One region of the Paenibacillus sp. FSL E2-0201 genome, then DNA from elsewhere that is predicted to be linked to it. Evidence: riboswitches for the same ligand, from Rfam matches in the RefSeq annotation. Region 1 holds a riboswitch; the other holds the start of a gene.
The links. Region 1 has a riboswitch for thiamine pyrophosphate ahead of NSU15_RS02015 (ABC transporter substrate-binding protein). Riboswitches for the same ligand answer to the same signal wherever they lie in the genome.
Positions count from the first base shown of each region.

Region 2: it holds a riboswitch for thiamine pyrophosphate, as region 1 does, so the genes downstream of both, NSU15_RS12920 (ABC transporter ATP-binding protein) here and NSU15_RS02015 (ABC transporter substrate-binding protein) in region 1, are expected to answer to the same signal.

Region 1 covers NZ_CP150154.1:441,453-446,690, reverse strand. Annotated here, with positions in the region: gene NSU15_RS02020 (hypothetical protein) at 1-1,008, shown strand, start outside; TPP riboswitch at 1,158-1,268, shown strand; gene NSU15_RS02015 (ABC transporter substrate-binding protein) at 1,429-2,478, shown strand; gene NSU15_RS02010 (MTH1187 family thiamine-binding protein) at 2,741-3,034, shown strand; gene NSU15_RS02005 (ABC transporter permease) at 3,031-3,792, shown strand; gene NSU15_RS02000 (ABC transporter ATP-binding protein) at 3,809-4,663, shown strand; gene NSU15_RS01995 (flavocytochrome c) at 4,765-5,238, opposite strand, start outside.
Region 2 covers NZ_CP150154.1:2,931,136-2,936,373, forward strand. Annotated here, with positions in the region: gene NSU15_RS12910 (ABC transporter substrate-binding protein) at 1-547, opposite strand, end outside; gene NSU15_RS12915 (ABC transporter permease) at 544-1,317, opposite strand; gene NSU15_RS12920 (ABC transporter ATP-binding protein) at 1,298-1,996, opposite strand; TPP riboswitch at 2,328-2,431, opposite strand; gene NSU15_RS12925 (amino acid ABC transporter substrate-binding protein) at 2,551-3,387, shown strand; gene NSU15_RS12930 (amino acid ABC transporter permease) at 3,439-4,107, shown strand; gene NSU15_RS12935 (amino acid ABC transporter ATP-binding protein) at 4,121-4,873, shown strand; gene NSU15_RS12940 (S-layer homology domain-containing protein) at 4,969-5,238, opposite strand, start outside.

The DNA.
Region 1 (5,238 bases):
CGCTTCCGGGCGCTTGAGAATACCTTCGTACAGGATGACTACACCTATATCCATTGCGGAGAACAGACCTATGAGATGGTAGAGGATTTTGTCTTCCGAAATCTGGTGGATGGACTGGAGCCTTTTCTGGATCACTCGGATATTAATGGGGCTTATTTCGAGACCCTTCCCTTTTTCGTAGATGAAAGAATGCAGGTGCAAGCCTTTTATGGCTTTCAGAGTGAAGGAGATTCTGATGAGATTAGTATAAATATGCGCTATCGCGCCTCTCAGCTTGATGGAATTGATCTGAACGGGAAGCCCTATGCCAGTGCCAGCGATCCAGCGTATATTGCGAACTACTGTCATGAGCATTCCTATAATCGATGGGGCCCAGACTCGTATTATATGATGAATGAGCAGACCTTTTGCTGTCTGACCCGAGCTGAACCAAAGATCGCCGTTAGCCTGGCCAACCAGATGTACGGGCAATATTATTACGGATTTCTACTCAATATTTTCCACAAAATTGTTCTGCTAAAGCTGGCAAATATGCATTCCCGACTACGCATAAACCACGATTATGATGAGATCGACAATTTAATCTACTCGATTAATAAATTCTCGGCAAAGTTTTATTTCTTGGAGCTGATTTCACAGTCGCAAGGACGGGAGATTTTTCTTCAGCTGCGTAAAGTATACGGGAATGACGCTCTGTTCGAGGAAGTAAAAGAAACCTTGACTGACCTGTTTCAGTATCAAGATAAGTTCCAATCGAAGCGCCGGGATAATCTGCTGATGATCCTCACTGTATTTACGGTGGTAAGTGGGATTTATGGCATGAATCAAGTCATTGACGATCTGGATGGAAAGATTCAATGGAGTAAGATGGTTAGCTATTCCCCCTTTGAGTTTCTTGCTCTTTTCGTGATTATGAGCGGGATAATGATCAGTGTTGTCCTTACGCTAGGTGCTCTGGTTACTGAGCTTAAGCGGCGTCATCGCAAGAAACATAAAGATCTGGATTAATGAAAACGGACGGAGAGATTCGAAAAATTTAGGCGCGTGCTACTAGACATTCCGAGAACAGCCGTCTATAATACACCGTATGCAAGCATAAACGCCTTCAGCGTCCTTATAAAGACGATTAGCGTTTAAGCGAGAAATACCCGTTAACTTCATAGAACCAGGGGTGCTGGAATTGGCCGGCTGAGATTGTATCCCACAAGATACTGACCCTTATACCTGATCTGGATAATGCCAGCGTAGGAATCGCCAATTGGTTTTGGTCCCTGTGACCTTTACTAACCTTGCGCCAAGCCAGCGTCCCGATCACTCGGGGCGCTTTTTTTGTGTAGATCACAAAAGATGTAGAAGAAATGTACATACTACACTTTATGGTTCATGTTGGATGACGGGATCTGGCAACCTTAAAGGAGAGAAGAAGACATGCAACTCAAAAAAGCACTTATGCTTAGCCTCACCTGTATGCTCATTCTTGCGATTGCCGGATGCGGCAGCAACAATGGGAATACAGCCGGAAACAAAGGAAATGCTGCGGATTCGAATGCTGCGACCGGATCAAATGCTCCGAAAGAGCTTACCAAAGTTAAGGTTGCACTGGATTGGACACCGAATACGAACCACACCGGTCTATACGTAGCCAAGGATCTTGGTTATTACGCGGAAGAAGGTCTGGATGTAGAAATCGTTCAACCTGGCGCAGCGGGTTCTGATACTATGGTTACCTCTGGCGAAGCCGCTTTTGGGATCAGCGCTCAGGAAGGATTGACTCTAGCCCGTCTACAAGGCGTTCCCCTTGTCTCGATTGCAGCCATTATTCAGCATAATACTTCGGGATTCGCCGCTCCAGTAGACCGCAATATTAAATCACCAAAAGATTTTGAGGGTAAAACCTACGGCGGTTGGGGCTCTCCTGCTGAAGAAGCAGCCATGAAGGCGATCATGGACCCTGTTGGTGGCGATGTGAAAAAGGTGAAGCTAATCAGTATTGGTGAAGCTGACTATTTTACCGCAGTCAAACGTGACATTGATTTCGCTTGGATCTTCTACGCTTGGACAGGTATTGAAGCCGAACTGCGTGGTGAGCCTCTGGATATGCTCTACTTGAAGGATTATGCGCCTCAGCTCGATTATTACACCCCTGTGCTGACCACGAGTGAGAAGCAGATTTCTGAGAATCCAGATTTGGTGAAGGCTTTCCTGAAAGCTACATCCAAGGGCTATCAATATGCGATTGATCATCCAGAAGAGGCTGCCGCTACATTATCCAAGGCTGTGCCTGACCTTGATGCAGAGCTTGTCCTAGCTAGCCAAAAATGGCTTAGCCCGAAATATAAGGACGACGCCCCACGCTGGGGAGAGCAAAAAACCGAGGTCTGGCAGAATTACGGCGACTGGATGTATGATTTGAAGCTGCTGGACAAACCGCTGGATGCAGCTAGTGCATTCACGAATGACTTTTTACCGGCGGAGTAAATACAATTAAATGAATTATTTCGTTATCAAAGTTGGCTTTTTGAACTTACCTATTTCAATGAGAGTTCAAAAAGTCAGCTTTCAGAACCGAGAAGGTTGAACGTTACTTGAGGAAGGAGGAACGGAGCGTAGTGATGTGCTACGTGAGTACCGGACTTCCCAAGTTCGTTCAAGATTCGACGCCGAATCTGCTTCCTGAATTACATCGTTATCAAAGTTGGCTTTTTGAACTTACCTATACAATTTGAGAGGATTGATTATTGTGGCTAATACATTATTAAGCATTCAAGTAATTCCTAAGACTCCAAACAATGAGGACTCCATCCCCTACGTAGATAAAGCGATTGAAGTTATTCAGAAATCCGGTGTTAAACATCAGGTGAATCCACTAGAAACCACTATGGAAGGTGAGCTTAGCGAGCTGCTGGAGGTTGTGCGTCAAATGCAAGAGGCGTTGATCGAAGCAGGCAGTCCAAGCGTAATCTCGCAGATCAAAATCGCTCATAATCCTAACGGAATCAGCATGGATAAATTGACGGAGAAATATCGGCCGTGAGATCGACCTGGAAGCTAATATGGCCGCCCCTTGTGGCGGTCGTCTTCTTTTTGACCGTATGGCAATTATCTGTTTCTCTATTCCATATTGAATCCTGGATTCTGCCGAGTCCTGCTGACATTGCTCGCGAATCCACCAGTAATGCCTCAGGTCTCTGGGCTCATACGATGGCTACGCTTCGGCTCACATTAATCGGTTTCCCCATTGGTACAGGTGTAGGCTTGATCGTTGCTCTACTTTTGCATCTTTTGCCTTGGGCCAAACGGGCTTTTTATCCACTCATTATTCTGAGTCAAAATGTTCCCTCTATCGCACTCGGACCACTGCTAATCATCTGGTTTGGATTCGGTCTTTTGCCCAAAATCGTGCTGATTACACTGGTATGCTTCTTCCCGGTAGCTGTCGCTGCAATGGGCGGCTTGTCTCAAAGTGATCAGGTCATGATGAATTATATGAAAATGGCTGGCGCAAGCAAGTGGCAAATCTTCACCAAGCTGGAGCTTCCATCTTCTATCCCGGCACTATTTTCCGGTGTGAAAATATCTGCTACCTATGCGGTTATGGGAGCCGTGGTTGCAGAATGGATTGGCGCGGATAAAGGGATCGGCTATTATATGCTTCTGCAAAAATCGGCTTACCGTACGGATCGGATGTTTGTCGCTATTGTGATTATTGTGCTCCTTAGTCTTGTGCTTTTTGCGATTATCGCATTATTGGAAAAATGGTTAGTCCGCTGGAAACCGCGCCGTAACTCATAGAAAGGAAGATGCCTGTATGTCTCAAGCGACGCAAATAGAGCAAAGAACAACAGAAATCATAAGCTCTCCTGAAGCTCATACTGCACCACCTGCTCTTGAAGTAAGCGGCATCTCCAAGTCCTTCACCCATCGTCGCCGCGAGACGAACGTGCTCAACAACGTCTCTCTTAAGGTAGAGCAGCAAGAGTTCGTCTCGATCGTCGGTCCTTCCGGCTGCGGAAAAAGCACCTTATTCCATATGATCGGCGGACTAGTGAAGCCTGATACAGGAACGATCCGCATGAACGGCAAGGTCGTTACAGGTCAACGCGGTGAGATTAGTTATATGCCGCAGCAGCCTGCTCTTTTTCCTTGGCGAACGATTGAAGATAATGTACTGCTAGCCGGAGAAATCAAAGGTGCTCTGCAGGATGGAGCTCGTGAAGAAGCGCGCCAGTGGCTCGCTAAGGTTGGCTTGAATGGATTCGAACAGGCTTATCCGCATATGCTGTCTGGTGGGATGCAGCAGCGTGCTGCTTTTCTCAGAGCACTGCTGGCTCCGCAGGAGTTGATGCTGCTCGATGAACCTTTCAGCGCATTGGATGCACTAACTCGCAGTGAAATGCAGCGCTGGCTGCTGGAGCTGTGGGAGGAGAATCGCCGCTCCGTGCTATTCATCACCCATAACATCGAAGAAGCGTTGCTGCTCTCGAATCGTATTTATGTATTCTCCGGTCGCCCCGGCTCCATCCTACATACTGTTGACGTGCCATTTCCACGGCCACGCCGTGATGAGATTACGGATTCCCCGGAATTCCTTAAACTCAAACGACAACTGTCACAATGGATGCGAGAAGAACAGGCTAAAAGCGGGAAGCAGCTTTTTGAATAGCGACGCTCCACTCACTTTGAATGAGTGATTAAACAAAGAACCGCCCGGGCTTCAATTAGCCCAAGCGGTTCTTTTGTTTTAACCAGAATAGTAGTTAAATCTTATTGTGCTTGCACGAACTCAGCAGATTTAATTCCGGCTTGACGGCCGAAGATAATGATCTCAGCTACAGAGTTACCGCCGATCCGGTTTTGACCGTGCAATCCGCCTGTTACTTCACCTGCTGCAAACAGGCCAGGAATAGCTGCGCCTTCTTTATTTAATACTTCTGTATTCGTGTTGATCTTCACGCCGCCCATAGTGTAGTGAATCCCAGGTGCGATCTTAATAGCGTAGTATGGAGCGGTGGACAAGTCGTTGTCCATTCCTGTCGTTCTGCCAAATTCAGCATCGTTCTTGTTCTTTACTGCGCTGTTCCAAGTATCAAGTGTCTCTTTTAGCTTATCGGCTGGAACACCGATTTCTTTCGCCAATGCTTCGATGGTATCCGCTTGGATCACGAAGCCCATTTTGTCATATTGTTCAATTGCTTTCACGCGTGATTTGACGCCGGAATCAAAGACAAGCGTTGCCGC
Region 2 (5,238 bases), 2.5 Mb from region 1:
AGCCTACATCGATTAGTTTACTGGCGTTAGGGTCACCCCCGTCGTTCTGGATCATTGTACGAATCATGGCTTCATAAAGTGGGATGGAAGAATACCCAATTTGTTTACCTGTAAGGTCTTTAGGACTTTGGATATCTCCGGACTGAGGCACCATTAAATGATTAAGCGGATGCCTTACAATCGCTGCAATCGAACGTACTGGAATCTTTTCACTACGTGCCATAAGCACCTGAGGCTGATAACTAAGTGCTAAATCAACTTGATTCGCTGCTACAAGCTTTAGTGCATCATTGGTGTCTGCCGGCATTTGGATCTCTACATCCAGACCTTCCTCTTGGAAATAACCATTTTGCTCAGCCGCATATAAAAATGAGTGAACGGCGTTGGGATACCAATCGAGCATGATTGTCAGCTTGTGCGTTTGTTTGTTTTCGCTATTTGAAGCATTACTTACTTTGGATGTATTTCCGCAGCTGCTTAAGATTAGGACAAAACAGATGAGATATAAGGGTAAAAGCCATTTTTTTTGAATGATTAAAGTATTCATCGATTAGATCCTCTTTTCTTTAAAAATAATGCTTCTAGCAGAGCTATCATCAGAAATAGCATTACACCGAGCGCGGACAACAGAAATACTGCGGCGAACATTTCGTCACTTTGCATATTTCCAGCCATTCTTCGGCTAAAGTAACCGAGTCCTTTGCTGCCGCCGAGCCATTCGCCGATGGTTGCTCCAATTACACAGTACACAATGGATAGCTTTAGTCCTGAGAAAAAAGAGGGCAGCGCCAGCGGGATTTGTGTTTTTGTAAGCAGTTGCCAGCGGTTTGCACTAAAGGTTAATAATAGATCCTTATATGCCTGACCACTTGTACGAAGCCCATCATATGTACTCACAACGACTGGAAAAAAAGCAGTTAGAAAAACTACAGCGACTTTGCTCCACAGCGTATATCCGAACCACATGATAAAAATGGGGGATAGCGCAATTAATGGGATCGTCTGACTGATAATAAGGAAAGGGTAGATGGCCTTTTCAAGCGGTCGAAATAAGAACATTCCAGTACCCAGCAATGCACCACAGATAACCGAAAGTACAAAACCTACTAATATTTCCTGCAGCGTCGCCAATAAATGCTGTCCGAGTAATTGCTTATGCTCGATCAATGCGATACCTATTGCAGAAGGAGCAGGGAGGATAAAAGCTGGAATCCAGTGAAGACGAACAGCTGATTCCCAGATCGCAACAACGAACAACACTAGTAAAATGAAGGGGCCATAATTGTCTAGTTGTTTTTTAAAAGGTATGGGCTGCATACAGTCTCCGCTCCAACTCTTCCCGCAATGCTATAAAACGGGGTTCATAGTTCATTTTGTAATGTCTTGGCCTCGGCAAATCAACAACGATCTCCTGTAATTCGCTATGTGCGCCTCCAGACATTAAATAAATCCGATCGCTTAGTAATAGTGCTTCTTCGAGATCATGGGTGATGAGCATCACTGTTTGATTCAGTTCATCCCAAAGCTCTAACAACCAGCGGTGTATCTCACGTTTGGTCATAGCGTCGAGCGCTCCAAACGGTTCATCTAGCAGCATAAGACTGCCACCGCCGCCAGACACTAGCGTGCGAAGAAATGCGACCCGCTGTTTCATACCACCGGATAGCTCATGAGGGTATGCCTTCTCAACATCACCTAAACCGAAGCGTGACAGCAGGTCTCGAATGTGTGAAATTGTCTGTTGTTTAGTGGACCTTGGCTTAATTTCCCAGGGTAAAAGGCAGTTGTCGAGCACCGTTCTCCACGGTAATAGCAAATCCTGCTGCGGCATGTATGCGATCTGACCTAAGCGAGTAGATGCCGCTGGCCGACCCGAATGAATCATTATTTTTCCATGAGTGGGTTCTAGCAAGCCTGCTATGGTTTTGAAAAGCGTACTTTTTCCGCATCCGCTAGCCCCGATAACAGCGACAAACTCACCTTGCTTAATATCCATGGTTAAGTTTGCAAATACAGGGAGCTGTTTAGACTCAGGAAAAGAGTAGGCTAAGTCTTGAATGGATAGGATTGTCGTGATGATAGAACCTCCTAAAAGTTTTGTATAGCATAGCTTCTTGAGGAACTTCGTACAAAACTTGCTTCGGAAGCATATGCCTAAGTTTTGTATAGCATAGCTACTTGAGGAACTTCATACAAAACTGGCAACGGAAGCATATGCCTAAGTTTTGTAATTGAAAGTAAATAAATAAAGACCCATTCATTTCCGGAGGGAAACAAATGGGTCAAAAAGTTCATTCTGCATAGGAACACTAAAAAATGCATGGGATGAAAATTCTGCTCCACTTCCCTCCGCTGGTATGATCCAGATCAGGTTCCAAGGGTCCGAAGCATAAAGCTCCGTCTCAGTCGGCCGACTCCCCTAGTGAAATAACAGGTCCATATTTAATTTGTTTATAAATATACCATAACTTTCTGAGATGTAAAGAGAGGATCTTATGAAGAATTATTATAAGAATGGGCAATATAAGGGTAAAGAGAGGGGATTCTATAATGAAAAAACTCAGTTTAACTATTCTATTGGTGTTAACCGTGGTGTTTGTAGCGGGGTGCGGCAATAATTCGAATACCGATACTTCCAACAACTCTTCAGCTGGAACGAATGGCGGAACTGCTGCAACTGCGAAAAATAGCTTGGAAGCTGTTAAAGCGAGCGGCAAATTACGGATAGGAACCGAAGGAACCTATGCACCCTTTACGTATCACGATGCATCGGGAAAACTGACTGGTTTTGACGTAGAAATTGCTGAGGAAGTAGCAAAGCGTCTCGGTGCTGACCCTGAATTTTCTGAGACACAGTGGGACGGTCTCTTTGCCGGATTGGACGCTAAGCGGTTTGATGTTATTTTTAACGAAGTATCCATTAATGAAGAGCGTAAAGCGAAATATGATTTCTCTGAGCCATACATCGTATCTAAAGCGGTATTGATTGTGAGTGAAAACAATGAGGATATTAAAGCATTTGCGGATCTTAAGGGTAAAAAATCAGGACAATCTCTGACCAGTAATCTATCCGAAATCGCTCGTGAGAACGGCGCTGAAATCGTTGCTGTAGACGGCTTCAATCAAGCGGTGGATTTACTGACCTCAGGCCGCATTGATGCAACGGTAAATGATGGATTGTCTTATCTGGACCTGAAAAAGCAGAAGCCTGATGTGAAAATTAAAGTGGTGGATGAGATTCCTAATGGTTCGGAAAGTGCCGCTGTATTCCTAAAAGGAAACGACGACTTGGTAAAAGCAGTTAGTGATGCAATTATTGAAATGAAGAGCGATGGAACTTATTTAAAGATTTCTGAGAAATACTTTGGTGCTGACGTTTCAAAATAATTCAAGGTTTCAGAAGCTAAACTAGCCTGGAGCTAAAAAGGATGTCTGAAAATGGATGACCGAAAAATACAAATTTTCTTAGATTCACTGCTACCCCTGCTAAAAGCGGGGGTGGCTTTTACCATTCCTTTAGCATTGATATCCTTTTTACTGGGACTGATAATAGCGATTTTGACTGCACTGGCTCGTCTCTCCCCATGGGTACTTCCGATGCTAATCGCTCGTTTTTATGTATGGGTCATTCGCGGAACTCCTTTGTTAGTACAATTATTTATTATTTTCTATGGTTTGCCTGCAGTTGGGATTGTACTAGACCCATTTATAGCCGCGACCATTGGGTTTACACTTAGTGTTGGGGCTTATTCATCTGAAATTGTACGTGCTGCTATCCTGTCGATACATAAAGGTCAGTGGGAAGCGGCCTTCTCCGTTGGGATGACTCGAGCGCAAGCGCTTCGACGCATTATTCTTCCACAAGCTGCCCGTGTCTCTGTACCGCCGTTATCGAATTCCTTTATTAGCTTGGTCAAAGACACTTCTCTGGCAGCGACTATTACTTATACGGAGATGTTCAGAACAGCACAGCAGGTTGCTTCCACCACCTATGAGCCACTGTTGATCTACTGCGAAGCAGGGTTGTTCTACTTACTATTTTGCTCAGTGTTGTCAGCACTGCAAAATTACTTGGAGAAACGACTGAGTCGTTTTTCTGCGAGCTAAAGGAGGGACTATGATGATTGAAATACTTAATTTGCATAAATCCTTCGGTGAGCTGCAGGTATTAAAGGGTCTTGATCTCAGGATGGAACTTGGTAAGGTTCTGGTCATTATAGGTCCATCTGGCTCTGGCAAAACAACGCTTTTACGCTGTTTTAATCTACTTGAAGTCCCTGATCAAGGAAGCTTATCACTCAGCGATATTAAAATTAATTTCTCGGAAAACAAGAAAATACCGCAGAAGTCCATTTTGGCGTTACGTAAAAAAACAGGCATGGTCTTTCAATCCTATAATCTTTTTCCGCATATGACGGCACTTGGCAATGTGATGGAGGGACAAGTGACTGTCCAGAAACGATCCAAGGATGAAGCACGCGGACGTGCCCTTCAGTTGTTAGGTAAAGTAGGTTTGGCAGACAAAGCGGATGCTTATCCGCACCAACTGTCAGGTGGCCAGCAGCAACGGGTTGCCATCGCTCGTGCTATGGCAGTAGATCCAGAGGTGCTATTGTTCGATGAACCTACCTCGGCGCTCGATCCTGAGTTGGTGGGGGAAGTGCTTAAAGTTATTAAACAGTTGGCAGCAGAAGGAATGACAATGGTGATTGTGACTCATGAAATGAAATTTGCTGCCGATGTGGCTGACCGGATCATTCTGATGGATGGAGGCTATATTCTGGAGCAAGGGACTCCGCAAGAAGTTCTTGAGCACACGAAACATCCCCGTGCGCTGCAATTTCTGAATAGAATTAGTGGTGAAGAAGGATAGAAGAAGATCAACACGCAAAAAAAAAGCAGTTCAGGTTTATACCTGGGCTGCTTTTTCGTATACATCATTCAGATCAGTGAAGTGCCGCGAATTGATTAGGATTTAATACCGGTCTTAAGAAATTCCAAAGCGTTATAGAGCATAATGGCAGCTTCGGCACGCGTAATTTCGCTCTTCGGATTAAACTTCCCGTTAGCGTCTAAGCTATTGATCTTGTATTTAAGCGATCGTTGAACACTGCCTTGATAGGAAGGGTTGAGCGCAGTATCGTCAGTGATATCTACTGGCACAATATTTATCATTGGCAGATTACCAATGCCTTCGACTCCTTGTACTAAGTAATTAGTGAACTCTTCTTTGGTCAT